2 linked regions of the Pedobacter sp. W3I1 genome follow. Each later gene encodes a partner of the first gene's protein in a complex. Links are inferred from orthologs where the notes say so. Each region holds a gene or a part of one and is shown on either strand. Other genes may lie near its edges.

Region 1 (5,893 bases):
GGATCTAGCTTTGATGCTTTTTTAGCAGGATAATATCCCGATAAAATTCCTACCAATACACATAATATAAAGCCGCCAATAATAAATAGCCAGGGGATTAAGAATGCACCACCCATTGCGAGAGAGATCAGGTTTCCTAAAACTATTCCCAGAAAAATGCCCAATGCACCGCCCATTAAACAGATTACTACAGCTTCAATTAAAAACTGGCGACGAATTACCTTCGGGTTTGCGCCAATCGCTTTACGGATACCAATTTCACGTGTACGTTCGGTAACTGAAACCAGCATAATATTCATTAAGCCGATTGAGGCCCCAATGAGGGTAATAATGCCAATGGCAACACCACCAATAGCCACAAAGGCCAAATTTTCGAATAATGTTTGCGCAATGGCATCACTCTTGGTAATCTCAAAATTATTGGTTTCATTCACTTTTACCTTGCGGATATTTCTGAATAGTGCAGTAGATTCGCCAATAATGTTTTCCTGCATCTCATTGCTGGGTACCATTACCGTTATGGTGTAAGAAGGGTTGGCATTGGCGTTAATCTGTTTGGCTTTTAGTAAAGGCACATATACGGCCCTATCGCCACTAAAGCCCATACTCGATCCTTTTTTCTCTAATATGCCAATAATTTTAAAACGGTTATTGCCTACATTGATCAGCTTATCTAATGGATCTGAATCTTTGAACAATTTTTCAACCACTTCGCCACCAACAATACAAACGTTGCTTCCGAGTTGTATTTCAGAAACACTAAAATTTCTTCCCTGTGATAAATTTAGACCTTGAGAGGCTAAACCATTTTCATCTATACCTTGAACGTTGATGTTCGGATTTGTTTTTAAACTGCCGTATTTTATGGTAGAACCACCGCTGGCAAACACACTTACGGCAACAGTTGCAGGGGTATTCAGGCTATCTTTAAATTTAACGGCATCTTCATAGCGGATGGCTTTAAAAGGTTTTGGCCGTTTGCCGTTTCCAATTCTAATTCCTGTACCGCGGTTTCTGATGGTAAAAGAGTTGGCCCCCATGCTACTAAAAGCATCAGTCATACTTTTCTTTACAGCATCCAGAGTGGTTAAAATCCCAACCAAAGCCATTAAACCAATGGCAATAATTAAGGCAGTAAGCATAGTACGCAAGCGGTTCGCTTTAATAGATTCTAATGCCAGTCTGATGTTTTCTCTGTAATTCATTTATTGTAAGTATCAAGTATCGGATCAAGTATTGAGTATCAAGTATTAAGATGGGTTAACCTTATACCCTATACCTTTTGCCTTCAACCTTTATGGGTAAAAATAAAAAAAGTCCCGATGTTTAGACAAGGGGACTGCACTATATGTTACAATAATATTTTATTTATGCCGAGAAACTCGTGCCACAGCCACAAGTGCTGGTTGCATTAGGGTTAACGAAGGTAAAGCCACGTGAATTTAATCCATCCTGCCAGTCGATCATCATGCCCATTAAATACATCTGGTGTGCTTTATTCATGAAAACCTTAATGCCATCAATAAAATACTCTTGATCGCCTTCTTTTCTTTGATCAAAACCTAAAATGTAATTCATGCCAGCACAGCCTCCACCCTCTACGCCAACACGTAATCCGTAATCTTCACTAATCTCCTGCTGATCCTTTAATTTATATAACTCTTTAGCTGCTCCTTCTGAAAAAGTAACTGGTGCAAATGCTGTATCAACTGTTGTGCTCATGTTATTTAAATTTTATCTGTTACAAATATAAATAATAATGCACATTTTTGCTTTTAACGGGCTGTTAATATTACCGTAATTAAACAATACTTATGAATACCCAACAAATTTTAGTTGATATAGTGATCTTATTTGCAGGCATTTTCGCTGCGCTAATAGCCGTTTATTATATTTTAAAGAACGATATCCAACGTTTCTTTAACTTAAAAACCCTCGAACTGAACAAAGAAAGCCGGGCACATATTTTACCCTTACGCTTACAGGCACACGAACGTTTAATTATATTTATCGATCGTATTAACCCGGCAAATTTGCTTGTTCGCCTGCACCAGCAGGGAATTGCCATTGCTACTTTGCAAGCTGGTATCTTAAATGAAATCCGCTCGGAATACCAACACAATGTTACCCAGCAATTGTATGTAGATTGTGTAACCTGGGGTGTAGTGCGAAAATTAAAAGACGATACCATTGCCATGATTAATAATGCAGTACAAGGTTTACCTGCCGATGCAAATGGAATTGAACTGAGTAAAGCAATTTTACAGCACATGGCCAGTATAGATGAAAATCCATATGACTTAACGATCGAGCTGATCAAAAAAGATATTCATAGGCTGTTTTAAGAGGGTTAACTGGTTAATTGTTTAAATCGGTTAATTAAAATCCGATCCCTAGCTAATTTTATAGTTAACCTCAATGCACAAGTTAACCAATTAACCAGTTTCAACAGTTAACCAAAGAATAAACTAACCAATTATGAGTGAAAAAAAGCACACTACCACCTCAGGTATTGAAATAAAGGCGCTGTACACCAAAGCGAAGCCAATGGAAGAGTTGCCGGGCGAATTTCCCTTTACCAGGGGAATCCAGAAGGATATGTACCGGGGGCGCCTATGGACGATGCGGCAGTATGCTGGTTTTTCAACCGCTGAAGAATCGAACAAGCGTTATCATTATTTATTGGCGCAAGGAACAACGGGGCTCTCTGTTGCTTTTGATCTTCCAACACAAATTGGTTACGACTCTGATCATGAAATGGCCGATGGAGAGGTGGGTAAGGTGGGCGTGGCTATCGACTCGTTAAAGGATATTGAAATTTTATTTGATGGTATTGAGCTAAAAGACATCACTACCTCGATGACGATCAATGCAACGGCTTCTATTTTATTGGCTATGTATATTGCGCTGGCCAAAAAACAAGGTGCAGATTTAAAGCAAATTTCGGGCACGATACAGAATGATATCTTAAAAGAATATGCTGCAAGAGGAACATATATCTATCCGCCAAAGCAATCAATGCGTTTGATTACCGATATTTTTGAGTTCTGTAGCAAAGAAGTGCCGAAGTGGAATACCATTTCCATATCGGGGTACCACATTCGCGAGGCTGGATCTACCGCGGTGCAAGAACTTGCTTTTACATTGGCTAACGGTAAAACCTATCTGAAAGCTGCTTTAGATAAGGGTTTAGATATTAACGTGTTTGCAAAACGCTTATCGTTCTTCTTTAATTGTCACAATAATTTCTTTGAGGAGATCGCAAAATTTAGAGCAGCGAGGCGCATGTGGGCCAAGATTACCAAAGATTTGGGTGCTACAGACGAAAAAGCGCAGATGTTAAGATTTCATACCCAAACCGGAGGCTCAACCTTAACGGCGCAACAGCCATTAAACAATATAATCAGGGTAAGCAATCAGGCTATGGCTGCTGTTTTAGGCGGAACTCAGTCTTTACATACTAACGGCTATGATGAAGCACTTTCACTTCCAACAGAATCGGCAGCAAAAATTGCTTTACGTACCCAGCAGATTATTGCCTTCGAGAGCGGCGTTACCGATACCGTAGACCCATTGGCGGGATCGTTCTTTGTAGAAAGCTTAACTGATGAAGTAGAGGTTGCTGCCTGGGCTTATATCGATCGGATAGACGCTATGGGTGGCTCGGTTAATGCCATCGAAAGCGAATATATGCAAAATGAGATTGCGGGTGCATCTTATCAGTATCAAAAAGAAATCGAAAATGGCGAAAGGATCTCGGTAGGGGTTAATAAGTTTACCCAGAAGGAAGAAGGCCTGACTGAAGTTTTTAATATTGATGATTCTATCCGTAAACTGCAATCTGAAAAGCTGGAACAGTTAAAAGCAACCCGCGATAACGATGCCGTAGAAAAAGCATTGCGAAGGTTGCATGAAGCTGCTAAGGGCGAAAACAATTTAATGCCATTGATTATAGATGCGGTTGAAAAATATGCTACACTTGGCGAAATTGCAGATGTATTTAGAAGTACTTTTGGTATTTATTAAATAAACTTAAATGTCTTGATTTTTGTGCTTCACTCCAGTTTAAAATTAAAGATATTCAGCTTTTGATGAAGTGATCATAATGAACAAATCTCTTGTTCATTAATGTTAAAAATATGGGTTGAACTGTCGTAAAATTCATACAAAAACAAAGCGTAATGAAATAATCTAAAATCAGTTTAAACGATCGGCTTAAATTAATATTAATTTATTTATCTTATAGCTTTGATTTTCAGTTTATTCGAATTTAAAAAAGACTAAAACGCTTAACTAGTTTCTAAAATGGCTTAGATTTTGCTTTTTCAACAGCTATTCGAAGTGATGGGGGTATATTGATGTTAAATAATGGTTAATGTGGATAACCAGTGTTAATAAATAGTTATCAACATAAAAAATTGAGGTTAAGCGGGCTACTATATTCCTTATCAGTGCGTTACGATTTATTTGAAATTTTTGTTTAAAATGTTGATAATTTTCTCAATATTCGTAGTCCCTAAACGGACCATCCCTTTAATTCGAATAGGCACTGTAAACCAATAAATTATAGAAATCGCAATGGAAAAAACTTGTACAGAAGTATGGAAGAACTGTCTTCAAATTATTAAGGATAACATTCCGAGTCAAAGTTTCAAAACTTGGTTCGAGCCAATAACAGCCCTTAAATTGGAAGGTAAGGTTTTAACTATACAGGTGCCAAGTTTGTTCTTTTACGAATGGCTTGAAGAACATTACGTAGGCTTGCTACGCAAGACTGTAAAAAAACAACTTGGAGAGGATGGCAGGTTGGAATATAACATCGTTGTAGATAAATCATCAAACAGCGGTAATCCTTATACTACCAATATGCCCTCAAATGGAAATGGAGCGGAGGCAAAGGTACAATCGATGCCGATTCCGGTTTCCATTAATAAGGATATTAAAAACCCATTTATTATCCCTGGATTAAAAAAATTAAATGTTGATCCACAATTAAACTCTAACTATACTTTCGAAAATTATATTGAGGGAGATTGCAACCGTTTGGCGCGTTCTGCAGGTTACGCTGTAGCTGCTAAACCAGGTGGTACATCTTTTAACCCTTTGATGATTTACGGTGGAGTAGGTTTGGGTAAAACGCATTTGGCACAGGCAATCGGTAACGAGATTAAACGCAGCATGCCAGATAAATTGGTAATCTATGTGAGCTGTGAGAAATTCTGCCAGCAGTTTGTAGATTCACTAAAAAACAATACCATTAACGATTTCGTTAACTTTTATCAGGCAATGGATGTGATCATTATGGATGATGTGCACAACTTTGCAGGTAAAGAAAAAACACAGGATATTTTCTTCCATATCTTTAATCACCTACACCAATCGGGCAAACAGGTAATCTTAACATCTGATAAAGCACCGAAAGATTTAGCTGGTTTGGAAGAGCGTTTGTTAAGCCGTTTTAAATGGGGTTTATCTGCAGATCTGCAGATCCCTGATCTGGAAACACGTATTGCTATTTTAAGAAAGAAAATGTATGCTGATGGTATTGAGTTACCAGGCGAGGTGGTAGAATATGTTGCACACAACATTGATAACAATGTGCGTGAATTAGAGGGTGCTATGGTATCTCTTTTGGCACAGGCTACTTTGAATAAAAAAGAAATCGATTTAGCTCTTGCTAAGCAAATGTTGAAGAACTTCATTAAAAATACTTCTAAAGAAATTTCAATGGAATACATCCAGAAATTGGTTTGCGAATATTTCGAGGTTCCTATTGACATGGTTAAATCGCAAACACGTAAACGCGAAATTGTTCAGGCACGTCAGATATCGATGTACCTTTCTAAAAGTCATACTAAATCATCATTGAAAACCATTGGTGCTTTCTTCGGTG
Region 2 (5,636 bases), 540 kb from region 1 along the record:
CAATAATTACAACGCAAATAATTTGCAATGCGTGTATTTTATCGTGTGCAATTATGGCATCCATGTAATCATTAAACTTACCAAGAAAATTTAATGAGCCTGAAGCTTTATCCGGTTTAATGTCTGTAACAGTTTTGCCAAGAAACAAAGCTTGCATAAGCGGGCCAAGCAGTGTGAATAAAAAAGTATTAAAAATAATAGCGAATAATGTTGCAATGACGTAAGGTATGGCAAACTTTTCTATAGGCTTGGCAAATGATAATAAACGAAAATATGTTTTCATTATGTATTGTATATATAACGGAACTTAGGGAAGTCTTGCCGTAAAAAAATATAATAAAATTCAGGCAAATGTACGGTTTTTCATACAGATCAATAAGGTGATGGTAATCTTACATAATTACAATTACATTCTTGGTTTTAAGTGGATTGATTTTTAGCATAAAACTTATTTTTCATTGCTGTTTTCTAAACATTCATGATATAAATTCAAATACTGATTCGCTGCTCTTTCCCATGAAAATTTTTCAGCTTGGGCAATCATTTCACATGAACGATTGCGATCAGTAAAATCTTTCATCCCGTTTGTAAATACCTCCTGCATATGTTCAGGCTCAAAATGATCAAAGTAATATGCAGCATCGCCACCAACCTCAGGAAGCGAGGTGAATTTTGATAAAAAAACAGGTTTTCCAAAGTGCATGGCTTCAATTACAGGAAGACCGAAACCTTCGGCAACCGAAGGGAATAAAAAGGCCTCGCAATTTTTGTAATACCAGGCTTTATCTTCGTCAGAGATTGGCCCTGTAATATGTACCCTATCTAAACAGTTGTATTTTTCAGCTTCTTCTAAAATTCTTTGTTTATGTGGAGTTTCTCTGCCCGAAATAACAAGATGAAAGTCATTTCCTTTTAATAAAGCCGGCAGCAGGTGAAATCCTTTCTGTACCGATAATAACCCTATCGTAAATAAGAAAGGTTTCGGAGGAACGAAGCTTGGGCTGTGCTTTTCGTCTGAAATTAGTTTATCTGCACCATTATAAATCACACTAACTTTTTCTTTGGCCTCAGGGAAATAGTTAACTACGTCATTCGCAACAAACTGCGATATGCATACAATTTTATCACACCGTGATATAAGCTTGCCAAGTTTTTTTAGATAAACCTGAATTCTGTGCGGCTTGCTAAATTTTAAATGAACCTTGTTCATGTCATGAACAGTCATTATTTTTTTTGCGTTTACTTTGCTTGGTCGTAATCTGCAGGTCTGATCAGATAGATGGACAACATCAAAATCATTCCTGCCCTTAAAAAATAACCGATCTAATCTCGATAGATAAATGATATTAACCAAGCCGTTAAAAAGATATTGAGTGTGTTTAAAGAGATAAAATTTTAATTCAAATTTTCCTTTGTTTTCCTGGATCAATGCATCGCCCAATCCTTTTCCAAACGAAAAATAACCGCAATTGGCATCTTTCATCGAATCAAAAGTTACTAAGACTTTAGGCTTTTTCATTAAACAATATTATTAAATGAAGTAAATATAGATAGATTTAAATTGTAGCTTATTTTACAATTTTATAATTCCTGTATTCAAACAGCCGAATGCCTGTTAAATCTTCAATTTTTTGCAAAACGCTCCTGCGGAAATTCATTTTTGGCGTTTCTTTAGTTAAATCTTTATCAAATTTCCAGTTTGCTGTGGCAATTCTTGCCTGCATAACTTTTGGATGGGTACCTTTAAAATGAACCAAACGATCGGCATTGTGCATATCAAAGGATTCTTGTACGGGATAATTTTCTTCAATCCATTCTTCTGTTTGATAAAACTGATTAAAGTTCCGCACTTTACCTTGTAATCCTTTTGGAGGTTTAACCCAGCCATAATGATAAATATAAGCATCGATTAACTTAACCTGAAGTTTTCTGTCGTTAATTCTGAAGCCTTGTGCATCGCGGTAAGATTTTACTCCTGGTAAATTTTTTATAACCCGAACTTCTCTTCTATACCAGCGTCTGGATTCAGCCAGATAGTCATAAGAAGCATAAAAATGCTTGTATTTTAAAAGAAGTGCTTCAACATTGTTGTTGTTGAGCTCTTCTTCCATTTCTTTTCTAATCAGCGGAAGATAATCTTCATGTATGGCCTCATCACCTTGAATGTAGATCATCCAATCGGTATCTTTACTTATTTCTGCCAGAGCCTTATTGGTTTCATCGGCAAAAACTCGTCCGCCTTCTCTTATGCTTTCATCCCAAACGGTATCAATGGTTCTGATTTTAGGATCGATGCTTTTAACCATTTCAGAAGTTTCGTCTGAGGAATTTCCCAATGCAACGATAAAATCATCACACAAAGGTAATACCGAAAGTATGGCTTCTTTTGCTGGATAATCGTTTACAATTGCATTTCTTAAAAAGGTAAAACCGGTAACTTTCATTCTAGGGGCGCTTTGTAGCTGATAATTTTTGTTTATTTGTACAAAGATAGTTTTATTGATGAATACGCATCTATCCATTTTAAGCGAAGTAAGGGCGGGGAATTACAAGGTTTTGGCAAGAACATTAACCCTTGTCGAAAATAACATTACACCAGCTGATTCGATTTTAAGAGATCTGGATAGTCGGGTTAATGTTCCGGTTTTAGGGATTACTGGCCCTCCTGGTGCAGGTAAAAGTACCTTGGTAAATGCAATAGCCAGTCATTTTGTTGTGAAGGGAATGCGTATTGCGATATTGGCAATAGATCCTACATCCCCATTTAATTTTGGTTCTTTGTTGGGCGATCGTATCCGTATGGCGAGTCAGTTTAACAATCCAAATGTTTTTATCCGTTCGTTGGCTACACGTGGCGCTTTGGGTGGTATTTCGGCAAAAACTATCGAAATGGTTGATGTTTTAAAAGCAGCTAATTTTGATCTGATTATTGTCGAAACTGTCGGTGTTGGGCAATCGGAAGTAGAAATTGCAGGACTGGCTGACAAAACTGTCGTTGTTTTGGTTCCCGAATCTGGAGATGAGGTACAGAATATCAAATCTGGTTTGATGGAGATTGCCGATTGTTTCGTGATAAACAAGGCTGATAGAGAAGGGGCAGACGTTTTTGTCAATAATTTAAAGAAAATTGTTCATCAGGGCACGAGGACTATCCCAATATTAAAAACGGTGGCCGATAAAAATACAGGTATTGATGAACTATGTAGATGGATAATCAAGCCTCTTACTTCTGATCATAACAGAAAGGCTTTTCTTTTTGCAGAGAAAGCCTGGAGGCTCATTCAACACGAAAAAATGAGGGTTATAGATAAAAAAAGGCTGCTAGAAAAAGTTCAGGCAGCCTTGAAAGAAGAAGATTTTAATATTTACCGTTTAGCTGATGAGTTTAATAATGGTTAAATAAAACTGCTAACTGCTAACTGCGAATTGTCAATTGAGAACTGTAATTAACTGTTCATGATATCCTCAATTTCTTCAGCTTCTAATGGGATATCGGCCATTAGATCTACATTTCCATTTGCGGTGATCAGAATATTATTTTCTAAACGGATGCCTAAGCCTTCCTCCGGAATATAAATGCCTGGTTCAACCGTAAGGATGTTTCCGTTAGCAAATGGCGTATATCTTCCTGCAAAGTCGTGTACATCTATACCTAAGTGATGCGAATTGCCGTGCATAAAATATTTTTTGTAAGCCGGCCACGTTGCGGTCTGATTCTTCACGTCAGTTGTAGAAATAAGTCCGAGATTAATCAGTTGTTCAGTCATAATTTCGCCAACTTGTTCGTGGTAGGTATTCCATATGGTTCCTTCGCCAATTAATTTAATCGACGCTTTCATTACGTACAGTACTGCATTGTATACATCTTTTTGTCTTTTGGTGAACCGACCGTTGACAGGGATGGAGCGGCTCATATCTGCGTTGTAATTGGCATATTCTGCACCAAAATCGAAAAGGATTACGTCTCCATCTTTACATACCTGGTTATTATCGTTGTAGTGTAAGATGTTTGCGTTATGGCCGGAAGCAATAATAGGAGTGTAAGCATGGCCTGTTCCGCCTTGGCGGATAAATTCATGTATAATCTCCGCCTCAATTTCATATTCTTTAACACCAGGCTTGGTAAATTTTAATACCCTAATAAAAGCATCGCGGGTTATTGCCGACGCCTTTTTGGTCAGTTCGATTTCAACATCTGATTTAACTGCACGTAAATTACGCATAATTGGTGCCGAGCGTTCATAATGATGCAATGGATATTTCGCCCTCATTTTCTCAATGAAACGAATATCACGATAAGGAACTTCGTGGGCATACCTATCATTTTCATTTGTGTTTAAATAAATATGTTCGGCATAGTTCACAATGCTATGCAGTATGTTGTCAAAATCCTCTAACCAGTATACAGCTTGAATACCTGAAGCCGCTTTAGCTTGCTCTTTAGTATACTTGTATCCTTCCCAAACTTTAATGTAATCGTTAGTCTGTCTTAAAAACAGGACTTCTCTGTACAATGGATTAGGACAATCAGGAAATAATAATAATATTGTTTGTTCTTGATCAATTCCAGATAAATAAAATAAATCGGGATTTTGCTTAAAAACAAAGTTCTGATCACCACTTCTGGGAAATTCATCACTTGAATTAAATATAGCTAATGAATTGGTTTTTAGTTTGTTAGTAAAGTTATTTCTATTTAAAATAAATAATGACTGATTGATGGTAGGATATTTCATGAAAATGGTATTTTTATATGGGCAATGGCCAAATGTAATAAAATGATTAATTACTGTGAAGTTTGGAACGGAGTTTGTATAAAAGTTTGAAAATTTAAAATTTTGTTTAATTTTGCGATTACTAAAAAATTAATCAATTAAATTGTTTAACCCTTAAAAAAGAAAAAGATTATGAATTATTCTACTTTAAAGAAAAGTGTTGCGCTTTCTTTAGTGGCATTAACAGGAGTTGCTTCTCTTGCTGTCGCTCAGGATGCACCTGCAACAACTTCTGCTGCCAAGGTATTTGGTGGTAGAGGACAGTACAGAACTTGGTCTATCGGTGTACATGGTGGTGTTTTAATGCCAGTTGTTGCTATCGGCGGTTCAAATGACTTTAACAAATGGGATGCTAACTTAGGTTACGGTTTAAACATCCGTAAACAATTAGGTCACTCATTCGGTTTAGAATTAAACGGAACTCGTGGTAAACTTTCAGGTACTAACGAAGGTATTTCTAACCCAGCTGTAAAAGACTTCGAAACTGAATTACAATATGCTGTAGATTTACGTGGTGTTGTAAATGTAGGTTCTATCGATTTCTTACGTCGTGAGAACTCAGTAGGTTTCTTCTTAACTGCTGGTGCTGGTTATATGGCTTATGCTCCAAAAATTACTTTAGCTAATGGTTCACAAATCGACTGGAAAGGTAAAGCTACTGGTCCTGCTGATGACAAACATGATGCTAAAGATTACGTAAAAGGTTTCTACATTCCAGTTGGTGCTGGTGTTAAATTCAAAGTTTCTGAGCGTGTTAACTTTAACTTAGGTTACACTATGAACTTTGTTGATGCTGATAACTTAGACGGAGTTTATGCAAAAGGTCAAACTAAAGATAAATTCTCTTACGGTTATGCTGGT

The links. Proteins that work in one complex are often made in the same cells at the same time.
Region 2: the proteins of QF042_RS23680 (region 1) and meaB are in contact, whole or in part, in a crystal structure (PDB 8DPB), measured with the Methylorubrum extorquens proteins. The link is inferred for Pedobacter sp. W3I1 from one-to-one orthologs. Residues at the interface, in SOR27001.1 of Methylorubrum extorquens: Glu577, Glu578, Asn579, Asp580, Gly581, Arg582, Arg583, Arg585, His596, Ala604, Ser605, Ala608, Asp609, Gly611, Phe612, Asp613, Val614, Asp615, Ile616, Gly617, Pro618, Leu619, Glu625, Arg628, Gln629, Val631, Glu632, Asn633, Asp634, Glu661; in SOR26638.1 of Methylorubrum extorquens: Arg20, Ala21, Ala24, Arg25, Thr28, Ser32, Arg33, Arg34, His37, Thr98, Gly99, Gly100, Ser101, Ile102, Leu103, Lys106, Thr107, Ala110, Ala113, Ile114, Asp115, Arg116, Ala118, Phe119, Ile120, Arg121, Pro122, Pro124.

What each region holds. Positions count from the first base shown.
Region 1 is NZ_JAUSXN010000001.1:5,813,211-5,819,103, reverse strand. The notes cover bases 1,754-4,752. They hold QF042_RS23680 (methylmalonyl-CoA mutase), read left to right. Parts: upstream 1,754-2,478; coding sequence 2,479-4,026; downstream 4,027-4,752. Other genes in these bases: dnaA (chromosomal replication initiator protein DnaA), read left to right, coding at 4,579-4,752; QF042_RS23685 (hypothetical protein), read left to right, coding at 1,815-2,345. In the rest of the region: QF042_RS23695 (ABC transporter permease), read right to left, coding at 1-1,205; QF042_RS23690 (iron-sulfur cluster assembly accessory protein), read right to left, coding at 1,369-1,722; more of dnaA, read left to right, coding at 4,753-5,893. UniProt on the Escherichia coli protein: Catalyzes the interconversion of succinyl-CoA and methylmalonyl-CoA. Could be part of a pathway that converts succinate to propionate.
Region 2 is NZ_JAUSXN010000001.1:6,355,824-6,361,459, reverse strand. Bases 1,709-4,450 are described here. They hold meaB (methylmalonyl Co-A mutase-associated GTPase MeaB), read left to right. Parts: upstream 1,709-2,502; coding sequence 2,503-3,399; downstream 3,400-4,450. Other genes in these bases: QF042_RS26090 (aminopeptidase P family protein), read right to left, coding at 3,447-4,450; QF042_RS26100 (glycosyltransferase family 2 protein), read right to left, coding at 1,709-2,444. Also shown: QF042_RS26110 (ABC transporter ATP-binding protein), read right to left, coding at 1-283; QF042_RS26105 (glycosyltransferase family 1 protein), read right to left, coding at 449-1,354; more of QF042_RS26100, read right to left, coding at 1,569-1,708; more of QF042_RS26090, read right to left, coding at 4,451-4,736; QF042_RS26085 (OmpA family protein), read left to right, coding at 4,908-5,636. UniProt on the Escherichia coli protein: Binds and hydrolyzes GTP. Likely functions as a G-protein chaperone that assists AdoCbl cofactor delivery to the methylmalonyl-CoA mutase (MCM) ScpA and reactivation of the enzyme during catalysis.